DNA from 2 places in the Pararhizobium sp. genome. Region 2 is predicted to be linked to the other one. Evidence: riboswitches for the same ligand, from Rfam matches in the RefSeq annotation. Region 2 holds a riboswitch; the other holds the start of a gene.

Region 1 (5,991 bases), 890 kb from region 2:
CATCGGCCTGAACGACGCTTCGCTTACACGCTGAAAAAACACAGGACTTTGAATAGAATGGCCGGCACCAGACATTTTCTCGATCTTTCTGCCATGACGACAACTGACTTAAGGTCAATCATCGAGGACGCCCGCGTCCGCAAAGCCGACACCAAGGCCGGAACCGCGGAAAAGCCGCTGGCCGGCAAGATGCTGGCGATGATCTTCGAGAAGCCCTCGACCCGTACCCGCGTGTCCTTCGATGTCGGCATGCGCCAGCTCGGCGGCGAGACGCTGTTCCTGTCCGGTACTGAAATGCAGCTCGGCCGCGCCGAGACCATCGGTGACACGGCCAAGGTCCTGTCGCGCTATGTCGATGCGATCATGATCCGCACCACCGATCATAACCGGCTGCTGGAACTGGCCGAGCACGCCACCGTGCCTGTGATCAACGGCCTGACAGATGCCACGCATCCCTGCCAGATCATGGCTGATATCATGACGTTCGAGGAGCATGCAGGCCCGGTCAAGGGTAAGACGATTGCCTGGACCGGCGACGGCAACAATGTGCTGCATTCCTTCATCGAAGGCTCGGCGCGCTTCGGCTACCGGATGAACATGGCCGTGCCGCTCGGCTCGGAGCCGGACGACAAGATCCTCAACTGGGCTCGCAACAATGGCGGCGAGATCAAGCTCTATCACGATGCGGAACATGCCGTGGACGGCGCCCATTGTGTGGTCACCGACACCTGGGTGTCGATGAACCAGGAACACCGCGCGCGCGGCCACAACGTCTTCCAGCCTTTCCAGGTCAATGCCCAGCTGATGGCGAAGGCGGACAAGGACGCGATCTTCATGCACTGCCTGCCGGCCCATCGCGGCGAAGAGGTGACGGACGACGTCATCGATGGCAAGCAGTCGGTGGTCTTCGACGAGGCAGAGAACCGCCTGCACGCACAAAAGTCCGTTCTTGCATGGTGCCTTGGCGCGCTTTAACGCCTTGCCCGGGATATTGAAAACCGGGTGGCGGCACACGATCTATGCAACAAGCTGATGACCGGCAGGCGGCGTGTCCTCCTTTGCCGGTCATTCGTATTCAGAAGTATCCATCCATCCTCGCCGCCGTCCTTCATGGAGGCGGCAGACCAAACGGCCGGTTTTTCAGGAGCGATCTGGACAAGGCCGGCTTGCGCAGGATCAATAGAAAGCATCGGACAGCGCCCCGGCCTTCATGGCGGGTAAAGGTCCGAGGGCTAGGAGCAGAGTGATGACGGAAGAAGACTTTGGCCTCGGCCAGTTCGATTTTGCCGGCGACGATCATGTCGTGCCGTTTCAGGTGGAAGGCCTCGACGTGCGCGGCCGCGCAGTCCAGCTCGGCCCGATGCTGGATGCGATCCTCGAACGCCACAACTACCCCCTGCCGGTCGCCCGTCTCGTTGCCGAAACGGTGGTGCTGACGGTGCTTCTCGGTACCTCGCTGAAATTTGAAGGCAAGCTGATTATCCAGACCAAGAGCAACGGCCCGGTTGATCTGGTCGTCGCCGATTTCGCGACACCGGACCGGGTACGTGCCTATGCCCGTTACAACGAGGAAGCTCTGAAGATTGCGGAAGAGAATGGCCTGACCCAGCCGCAGCATCTGCTCGGCGAGGGCATCCTTGCCTTCACCATCGATCAGGGGGCACATATGCAGCGCTATCAGGGCATCGTACCGTTGGACGGCGCCTCGCTGGAAGAGATTGCCGGCGTCTATTTCCGCCAGTCGGAACAGATCCCGACCAAGGTCCGTCTCGGCGTTGCCGAACTGCTCGATCGCGATGAAAACGGCAAGCCACGCCATCGCTGGCGGGCGGGTGGCATGGTCGCGCAGTTTCTGCCGGAAACGCCTGAGCGCATGCGCCAGAGGGACCTGCACGGTGGAGATGGCGACGCGACGGATGCCGGCGCTGACTTCGAGGTCGATGATCTCTGGGGTGAGGCCAGTGTCATGGTCCAGACCATCGATGCCGATGAATTGACCGATCCGACCGTTGGCACCGAGCGTCTGCTTTACCGGCTGTTCCACGAGCGTGGCGTCAAGGTCTATCCGCCGCAAGCCGTCTACGACAAATGCAGCTGTTCACGCGAGCGGTTGCGCGATGTGCTGGCAGCCCTCAGCCAGGACGATATCGATCATGCGGCGGAAGACGGAATGGTGTCGGTCAGCTGCGAGTTCTGTTCGACGACATACAGCTTCGAGGCAACGGAAGTGAAGCCGCAGTAAGACGCTGCGGCCATCAGTTCAGCGTCCGGTTCTGGCCGGGCGAATCCAGCGAGAAGGCGGGAATGGCAACGTTGAAGGACACGCCTTGCGTGGTTTCCATCGAATAGTGGCCGAACATCACGCCTGATGGCGTATCGAGCGGGCAGCCGGAAGAATACTCATAGGTATCGCCGGGGTTGAGAACCGGCTGCTCACCGATAACGCCAGGTCCATTGACCTCGTCCACCTGGCCGTTTTCATCGGTAATATGCCAGTAGCGCGTCATCAGCCGGACCGTCTCTTCGGACAGGTTCGAGATCAGGATCCGGTAGCCCCAGACATAGCGGCTGTCATCCGGATCGGATTGCTCCTCCAGATAATAAGGCTCGACGGTCACCTCGATGTCGCGTGTCAGCGCGCGGTACATATGCAAACCCTTTTCAAGTCTATAGGCGATATTCTACAGCAAGATGGTTTCGTCAAGAATAATGGACAGCGTAAACTGTCTGGATAGGGCACAGCATGCTGGACGGTCATTTCAGGAAGCGGCTCGACCCTTGGCTGGATCGTGCAGGTCAAGGTTTGGCGGTGCGTGGTATCGGGGCGAACACGGTCACCATTCTGGGCTTCGGGATCGGCCTGGCCGCCGGAATTGCCATCGTTCTCGATGCTTATGTCTGGGCTTTTGTTCTGATCGGCATAAGCCGGATGTGTGATGGCCTCGACGGCGCCGTCGCGCGGGCCACCCAAAAAACCGATTTCGGCGGCTTCCTCGATATCGTGCTCGATTTTGCCTTCTACGGTCTCATCCCGTTCGCCTTCATCCTTGCTGACCCGTATGAGAACGGCGTTGCCGGCGGGCTTCTGCTGCTATCCTTCTATGTCAATGGCGCCAGCTTCCTCGCCTTTTCGATCATGGCTGAAAAGCGCGGTCTCTTGACGGATGCGCGCGGCGCAAAGTCGCTCTATTTCACCACCGGTCTTGCCGAGGCAACCGAGACGATTGCTGTCTTTCTGGCGTTCTGCCTGTTCCCGCAATGGTTTTTCGAGATCGCGGTGATCTTTGCGCTCGTCTGTTTCTACACGGCTCTGTCACGCATCGTCTTGGCACGGGCGAGCTTCAGGCGAGAAATCCAAGCATAAAAAAACGCCCGCATCCGGCAGGACACGGGCGTTTCGCAAAATCCAGAAATCAGGCCTGAACCGACTTCAGCGCGCGGGCGAAATCCTCGATCAGGTCTTCGCTGTCCTCGATCCCTGCCGAGAAGCGCACGGTGCCCGGCGAAATGCCGAGCTCTTCGCGGGCTTCGTCCGAAAGGTTCTTGTGCGTCGTCGTTGCCGGATGGGTGATCAGGCTCTTGCTATCGCCGAGATTGTTGGAGATTAGGACCACGTCCAGCGCGTTCTGCAGCGCAAAGGCCGCCTCCTTGCCACCCTTCATCTCGAAGCAGACCAGCGTCGAGCCGCCCTTCATCTGCCGGGCGATGATATCGGCCTGCGGATGGTCCTTGCGGCCGGGATAGATCACCTTGGCGACCTGCTTCTGCTCGGCCAGGAAGTCTGCAACGCGCGAGGCGTTCTCGCTCTGCTGGCGCACCCGCAAAGGCAGGGTTTCGATGCCCTTCAACAGCGTCCAGGCGTTGAATGGCGAGAGAGCTGGGCCGGTATGGCGGAAATAGTCGTGCAGGTGCTCGTTGATCCATTCCTTGTCGGAGAGGATCACACCGCCAAGGCAACGGCCCTGACCATCGATATGCTTGGTGGCGGAGTAGACGACGATATGGGCACCCAGTTCCAGCGGCTTCTGCAGCAGCGGCGTCGCAAAGACGTTGTCGACGATGACCTTGGCACCGATCTGATTGGCGATCTTGGCGACGCCTTCGATATCGACCACTTCCAGTGTCGGATTGGTCGGGCTTTCGAGGAAGAACACCTTGGTGTTCGGCTTGACGGCCCTTTCCCAGTTTTCCAGGAAACGCCCGTCGATCAGCGTGAATTCGATGCCGTATTTCGGCGCCAGCGTTTCGACCACCCAACGGCAGGAGCCGAACAGGGCGCGGGCCGCAACAATATGGTCGCCGGCCTTCAACTGGCAGAGAATGGCGGCGGAGACCGCAGCCATGCCGGATGCCGTGGCGCGTGCGTCTTCTGCGCCTTCCAGCATACACATGCGCTTTTCGAACATGTCGTTGGTCGGGCTGCCATAACGGGCATAGATGAAGCCGTCTGTCTCGCCCTTGAAGCGCGCTTCCGCCGCTTCCGAGCTGTCGTAGACGAAACCCTGCGTCATGAAGATGGCTTCGGAGGTTTCACCATGGTTTGAACGGGTCGTGCCGCCATGAACGAGCTGTGTCGCGGGGCGCCAATTGTTGCTCATCGATTGTCTCTTTCAAAACAAAAAAACCGGCCGCGTAAAGCAAGCCGGTTTCAAACCCGGCCTTTTTAGCTATTTGTTTTACGTGGCTGCAAGCCGACCGGCCAAATCACCACGGGATAAGTCAGTATTTACTGATTAGCCGCGCTTGCGTCAATTCCCGTGAACAACAAGATATGTCACAGGGACAATTTGGTTTATGACGTGCCGGGTGCGGCAAAGAGGACGATGGAAATGACCAGGGCCACAGGCATTCTAGCCGATCGCGCCATTGCGGCGCTGTTTGATGCGGGACGGTTGAAAAGCGAGGCAGATCTCGATACCGACCAGATCCAGCCGGCCAGCCTCGACCTGCGTCTCGGCTCGATTGCCTTTCGTGTGCGTGCCAGCTTCATGCCCGGTCCCGGCCATCTGGTGGCCGACAAGCTCGACCGGCTGAAGCTGCACGTCATCGATCTGTCCGAAGGGGCGGTGCTCGAAACCGGCTGCGTCTACATCGTGCCGCTGATGGAAAGCCTCGATCTTTCACCGGAAATGTCGGCCTCGGCCAATCCGAAAAGCTCGACCGGCCGCCTCGACATTTTTACCCGCGTCATCACCGACCGTGCCCAGGAATTCGACAAGATCCCGGCCGGCTATTCGGGCCCGCTCTACCTCGAAATCAGCCCGCGCACCTTCCCGGTCATCGTCCGGCGCGGCTCGCGCCTGTCGCAGATCCGCTTCCGCGTCGGCCATGCGCTGCTCGCCGAGACGGAAGTGCTGGCGTTGCATGAAAGTGACGTTCTGGTCGCCAGCGACAAGCCGAACGTCTCCGGCGCCGGTATCGCCCTGTCGATCGATCTTAAGGGCACCGGCGCTGACGGCCTGATCGGTTATCGGGGAAAGCACCACACCGCCGTTATCGATGTCGACAAGAAGGCCGAGCATGGCATCTTCGATTTCTGGGAGCCGCTCTACAGCCGTGGCCGCGACGAACTGATCCTCGATCCCGACGAGTTCTACATCCTCGTCTCGCGCGAAGCCGTGCATGTGCCGCCACTCTATGCCGCCGAGATGACGCCTTTCGATCCGCTGGTCGGCGAATTCCGTGTTCATTATGCCGGCTTCTTCGACCCCGGCTTCGGCCACGTTTCGGCTGGCGGCAAAGGCAGCCGCGCCGTTCTCGAAGTCCGCAGCCACGAAGTGCCGTTCATCCTCGAGCACGGCCAGATCGTCGGCCGCCTGATCTATGAACACATGATGGAACGCCCCGAGGGCCTTTATGGCGTCGGTCTCGGTTCCAACTACCAGGCCCAGGGCCTCAAACTCTCCAAGCATTTCCGCTCGGAGTAAATAGACGCCCCGAAAACCGGCTACTGCCTTGACAGGCAGCCGTGCTTGGTGGAAACCTCGGGCG
Region 2 (5,991 bases):
GGAAATCGGCCGGGCTGATCTGGTAGGCAAGACTGGGCATCGCGTTTCCTCCTGAAGTCATCAGGGGTACGCGTGCCGGAACGGGCGAGTTTCAGGTTTTCGAACACATCGGCGTGAACACAACACTTAGCAATTTACTTAACTATCTCTTGCGCTCGTCGCCATGCCATGATAGTTAGGCATATGCTTAACCAATCAAACCAGCTCGATCTCATGTTCCAGGCGCTCGCTGATCCGGCACGGCGCATGATGGTGAACAGGCTTTGCCATGGACCGGCCTCTGTCAGCGAACTGGCCGGCCCACTCACCATGTCCCTGCCCTCCGTCATGCAACACCTGCAGGTGCTGGAACTGAGCGGCCTCGTCCAGTCGCAGAAGGTCGGGCGGGTGCGCACCTGCACCATCGACCGGGAGGTGCTGAGCCTTGCAGAACAATGGATCTCCGATCGCCGCGCTCTGTGGGGCCGCCGCCTCGACGCGCTGGGCGACTATCTCGCCGACAACCCGGAAGAGCCCGACACCATTCAAACCGAAACATCTCAAGGGGGTGAACAATGACCGACCGCAGCGTGACCCATGCCACTTTCGTCATCGAGCGCGTTTACGACGCTTCGCCGGCCCGCGTCTTCAAGGCCTTTTCCGACCCGGCTGCCCGTAACCGCTGGTTCGTCAAGGCCGACAACTGGCCGATTGCCGAATACACCTTCGACTTCCGCGTTGGTGGCCGCGAGACCGGCCGCTTCAGCCCGGATGGCACGATGATGGTCTATAACGAAACCATTTACCACGACATCGTACCGGACAACCGGATGATTTTCGCCTATTCGATGCTGATCGGCGACAAACGCATTTCCTCGTCGCTCGCCACGGTGGAACTAAAGGCCGAAGGCGCAAAGACCCGGCTGTTTTACACCGAACAGGGCGCCTTTCTCGACGGCCTCGACAAGGTCGCCGATCGCGAAAAAGGCTGCCGCGACCTCTACGAACAACTGGCCATCGAACTCGAACGCAGTGCCGCCGTCGCCTGACCCCACAGGCAAACAAGGAGAGTGTGATGACCGAACGATCCACGAGGCACTCCACCATCGTCCTTGAACGCACGTACGCGGCAGCACCGCCGCGCGTCTTTGCCGCCTGGTCCGATCCGGATGCCCTTCTGCGCTGGGGATCGCCGGGCGAGGGATGGGACGTGGCCTATGAACGCTTCGACTTCCGAACCGGCGGCAGCGATGTCAGCCGCTTCGGGCCGAAGGGCGGTCCGGTTTTCATCAACGAAACCACCTATCAGGACATCGTGCCCAATGTGCGCATCATCTCAGCGGGCAACATGACCTCGGAAGGCAAACGGCTTTTCGCCGGACTTCTGACCGTCGAGTTCATCGCAGCAAGCCACGGCTGCCGCGTTATTCTCACCGAGCAGGGCGTCTTCCTCGACGGCCATGACAGGCCGGAAAACCATGAGGCCGGGTGGGACCAGATGCTCGACAATCTTGGAACGGAACTCAACCGCGATCAGGCCGCCACCTAACGAAACACCGGAGAGGAACCGCCATGACCCAGCATTCGGTAACCCATGCCGCTTTCACCATCGTCCGCCACTACGATGCCTCTCCGTCCCGTGTCTTTGCCGCATGGGCCAAGAAGGATAACAAGGCCCGGTGGTACGCCAGCCATGCCGGCTGGACATCGCAGGACTTCACTATTGATTTCCGCATCGGCGGCCGCGAGCACCTGTCGATCACCTCCCCCGATAGGGTAGTGCATACCTTCGATGGGCAATATCAGGACATCGTGCCAAACGAGCGCATCATCTATAGCTACGACATCCACCTGGATCGCACGCGGATCTCCGTCTCGCTGACCACGGTTGAACTCAAGGCAGACGGCGCTGGAACGAAGCTGGTCTTCACCGAACAGGACGCCTTTCTTGACGGCCATGACACTGTCAGCCAGCGCGAAACGGGAACGCGTTCCCTGCTCGACAGTGTGGCAGCCTTTCTGGCAAAAGGAGAGCCTGCCTGACGATAGCAACCAGTCGTGGCGACCGTTTTACGCACACGGGCGCAGCATATTGATTCGCGCGCCAACAGGCGCTATTTAAGCACTCGTGGTGATTTGGCCGGCCGGCTTGCAGCCACGTTAAATAAGTCGCTAAAGGGCCGTGCATGCGCAAGCAAGCGGGGCCGGTTGCGATTCTATCGTTGCCGGTTTTTTTGTACCGGCGTGTTCGTTGAGCCGAGTGTTGTCCCATGCCAATCAAGATTCCTGATACGCTGCCCGCCTATGAAACCCTCGTCAAAGAGGGGGTGCGGATGATGACCGAAACTGCCGCAATCCGCCAGGACATCCGGCCGCTGCAGATCGGCCTGCTCAATCTCATGCCGAACAAGATCAAAACCGAAGTGCAGATGGCGCGCCTTGTCGGCGCCTCGCCGCTGCAGGTCGAATTCTCGTTGATCCGGCTGGGCGGCCACAAGGCCAAGAATACGCCGGAAGAGCATCTGCTGGCCTTCTACGAGACTTGGGAAGAGGTCAAGCACCGCAAGTTCGACGGCCTGATCATCACTGGCGCCCCTGTCGAGACGCTGGATTATGAAGACGTCACCTACTGGAACGAGATGCAGCAGATTCTTGACTGGACCCACACCAATGTCCATTCGACGCTGAACATCTGCTGGGGTGCGATGGCGGCGATCTACCATTTCCACGGCGTGCCGAAATACACGCTGAAGGAAAAGGCGTTCGGCGTCTATCGCCACCATAATCTCAACCCGTCCTCGCCCTATCTCAGCGGTTTTTCCGATGATTTCCAGATACCGGTATCGCGCTGGACCGAGGTGCGCCGCGCCGATATCGAGCAAAAACCCGCGCTGGAAATCCTGATGGAATCCGAGGAAATGGGTGTGTGCTTCGTGCATGAGAAGGCCGGCAACCGGCTCTATGTCTTCAACCATGTCGAATATGATTCGACATCGCTGTCGGATGAATATTTCCGCGATGTCGATGCCGGCGTGCCGATCAAGATGCCGCACAACCATTTTCCCCACAATGATCCGACGTTGACGCCACAGAACCGCTGGCGCAGCCACGCGCACCTGTTGTTCGGCAACTGGATCAACGATATCTATCAGACGACATCCTATGATCTCGCCGATATCGGGAAGGACAGACGCTGACCGCAACCCTCACCATCCGCCCCATCGAGCCCGGCGACGAGCAGGATTGGCGCCGCCTGTGGAAGGCGTATCTCGCCTTCTACGAGACCACTCTGCCAGAGGACATCTACGCCCTCACCTTCTCGCGGCTCTTGAGCGGCGCGGCGCATGAATATGCGGGATTTCTCGCCGTGCTGGACGGCAAACCGGTCGGTCTTGCGCATTTCCTCTTTCACCGGTCCTGCTGGCACAAGAATTCCATCTGCTACCTGCAGGACCTGTTTGCCGATCCGGAGGTGCGCGGACAGGGAATCGGCCGGGCGCTGATCGAAGCTGTCTATGCCCGGGCCAATGCGGAAAAGGCAGAGGAAGTCTACTGGATGACTCAGGACTTCAACGCCAATGCCCGCAAGCTTTACGACCGGATCGCCGATAAGACGCCTTTCATCATCTATCAGAAGACGTTTTAAGGCGAATCTGTTCTGTCTTTACTGAGGAAGGTGCCTGAACGGCTGGAGCGTCCGGGCGCCTTAAATTGTATGACTTTTCGGTTGCTGCCATCCGCGAAATGACGCAGTTTGCCGCCGAAAGAGTGGAGGAAGAGTAATCGTGCAGACAGAGACTGAAGTGTTCGGCCATATGCCGTCCGGCGAACCCGTTCATCGCATCGTCATAAAGGGCGGCGGGCTGACCGCACATATCCTCACCTGGGGCTCCGTCATCCAGGACCTGCGCCTTGATGGCCATGCGGCGCCACTGGTTCTCGGCTTCGAGAATTTTTCCGACTATCTCTCGCATTCCCCCTATTTCGGCGCAACGCCCGGCCGCAACGCCAATCGCATCGGCGGTGGGCGGTTTGCCATCGATGGCGTGCCCTACCAGCTCGAATGCAACGAAAAGGGCGTAACCCACCTGCACGGTGGCAGCGACGGCATTGCCAAGCGCCTGTGGAGGCTGATCGAGACGGCGGAGAACCGCGTCGTGCTGCAGATTGTCGATCCCGATGGCCGCGCCGGCTATCCCGGCAATTGCACCATCACCTGCACCTATACGGTCAGCGACGGCGGTGTCCTTAATGTCCTCTATGAGAGCACGACTGACCGCGCGACAATCTGCAATGTCTGCCAGCACAGCTATTTCAACCTCGATGGCACTGCCGATGCGCTTGGCCACGATGCGATGATCGCCGCCAACAGCTATCTGCCGACCAACGATCTGCAGGTCCCGACCGGCGAGATCCGCTCCGTCGAGGGCACCGCCTTCGATCTGCGCGCCATGACGCCGCTGCGCCGTCAGCTGGAAGGCGACAAGATCGGTTATGACCACAATTTCTGCCTGGCAGAGGCTCGTGGCCCCAAACAGTCCGTTGCCCTGGTGCGCAGCATCAATTCCGGCATCTCGCTGGAAGTGCGCACCACCGAGCCCGGCGTACAGTTCTACACCGGCTTCAAGATGAATATAGCAGCACCCGGCCTCGAAGGCCGCCAATACGGGCCTTTCGCCGGCTTCTGCCTGGAAACTCAGATCTGGCCGGATGCGATCAATCACGCCAATTTCCCGCAAGCCGTCTTGCGGCCCGGTGAAACGCTGCGGCAGGAAACCGATTACGTCTTTACCCGGAGCTGATCGGCGCCGGCCTTCCTCGCCCACGCCAATACAACGCCTCCCGGCAGCACAGGCACGATATAGGACGAATCCACCTTAAAATGCTCATCCAACGTTGGCGCGGCGCAAGCCGCTCCCTCGTCATCGCCGATTGGCTGATCCCAAAAAACCGAAAGCAAATCCGCTGGGCTTTTGCAGCAAAACCGGATTTGATGCCCTATCAAGGATGCGGCACGAGGAGGACTTGGGCATGGCTGAAACAAGCGGATCGAAGATTGCCCTGGTCACAGGCGGCGGTACCGGTATCGGCCGCGCCATTGCCGAGGCGCTATTGAAAAACGGCTACACGGTCGTCCTTTCAGGCCGGCGCTTTGATATTCTCCAGCACGCCGCAAAGGAGCTGTCCGCCGAGACCGGCGGCACGGCACGGGCGTTCGCTGCCGATGTCGGCGATCCGCAGGCGGTCGCCACCCTGTTTTCGACCATCCGCCACGATTTCGACCGCCTCGACCTGCTCGTCAACAATGCGGGCATGGGCCTGCCCGCCGTTCCGATGGAAAACATCACCTTCGAACAGTGGAACGCCATCGTCAGCGCCAACCTGACCGGCGCCTTCCTCTGTACCCAGCAGGCGATGAAGCTGATGAAGGCACAGACGCCGCGTGGTGGGCGAATCATCAACAATGGCTCGATCTCCGCCTCCACGCCGCGGCCGATGTCAGCGCCGTATACGGCCACCAAACACGCCATTGCCGGCCTCACCAAATCGACAGCCCTCGACGGCCGCCACTTTGACATCGCCTGCGGCCAGATCGATATCGGCAATGCCTCCACTGAAATGACATCGAAAATGAGCGGAGGCGTCCTGCAGGCCAATGGCGAAATCGCATCCGAACCAACCATCCCGGCAAACCTCGTCGCTGACGCCGTCGTCTACATGGCGGGACTGCCGCTCGACGCCAATGTGCTGACGATGACCGTGATGGCAACGCAGATGCCGTATGTGGGAAGAGGATAGGGAAAAACGCAAAGAAAAGCCGCCTAGGCGACTTTCAACTTTTAATCTCAGTAGAGAGAAAATGGAGCGGGTGAAGCGATTCGAACGCTCGACCCCAACCTTGGCAAGGTTGTGCTCTACCCCTGAGCTACACCCGCTCATCATCCAAGGTCCGGGGGTAGTCGGTGGACCGTGGCGCCGCTGCGTTTGTTGTTTGCTGCGACGACGGCTATA

The links. Region 2 has a riboswitch for S-adenosylmethionine ahead of metA (homoserine O-acetyltransferase MetA). Riboswitches for the same ligand answer to the same signal wherever they lie in the genome.
Region 1: linked by a shared signal. The riboswitch ahead of ACQY8Q_RS15295 (O-succinylhomoserine sulfhydrylase) and the one ahead of metA (homoserine O-acetyltransferase MetA) in region 2 are both predicted to bind S-adenosylmethionine.

The regions. Positions count from the first base shown of each region.
Region 1 covers NZ_CBDIHY010000003.1:2,001,142-2,007,132, forward strand. The annotation lists gene ACQY8Q_RS15270 (aspartate aminotransferase family protein) at 1-11, shown strand, start outside; gene argF (ornithine carbamoyltransferase) at 58-975, shown strand; gene ACQY8Q_RS15280 (Hsp33 family molecular chaperone) at 1,247-2,242, shown strand; gene apaG (Co2+/Mg2+ efflux protein ApaG) at 2,256-2,648, opposite strand; gene ACQY8Q_RS15290 (CDP-alcohol phosphatidyltransferase family protein) at 2,744-3,364, shown strand; gene ACQY8Q_RS15295 (O-succinylhomoserine sulfhydrylase) at 3,414-4,598, opposite strand; SAM riboswitch at 4,643-4,721, opposite strand; gene ACQY8Q_RS15300 (2'-deoxycytidine 5'-triphosphate deaminase) at 4,830-5,927, shown strand.
Region 2 covers NZ_CBDIHY010000003.1:1,114,478-1,120,468, forward strand. The annotation lists gene ACQY8Q_RS10935 (DUF4345 domain-containing protein) at 1-40, opposite strand, end outside; gene ACQY8Q_RS10940 (ArsR/SmtB family transcription factor) at 184-558, shown strand; gene ACQY8Q_RS10945 (SRPBCC family protein) at 555-1,028, shown strand; gene ACQY8Q_RS10950 (SRPBCC family protein) at 1,055-1,528, shown strand; gene ACQY8Q_RS10955 (SRPBCC family protein) at 1,552-2,022, shown strand; SAM riboswitch at 2,098-2,175, shown strand; gene metA (homoserine O-acetyltransferase MetA) at 2,250-3,176, shown strand; gene ACQY8Q_RS10965 (N-acetyltransferase family protein) at 3,233-3,625, shown strand; gene ACQY8Q_RS10970 (aldose epimerase family protein) at 3,765-4,781, shown strand; gene ACQY8Q_RS10975 (SDR family oxidoreductase) at 5,011-5,778, shown strand; tRNA gene ACQY8Q_RS10980 (tRNA-Gly) at 5,841-5,915, opposite strand.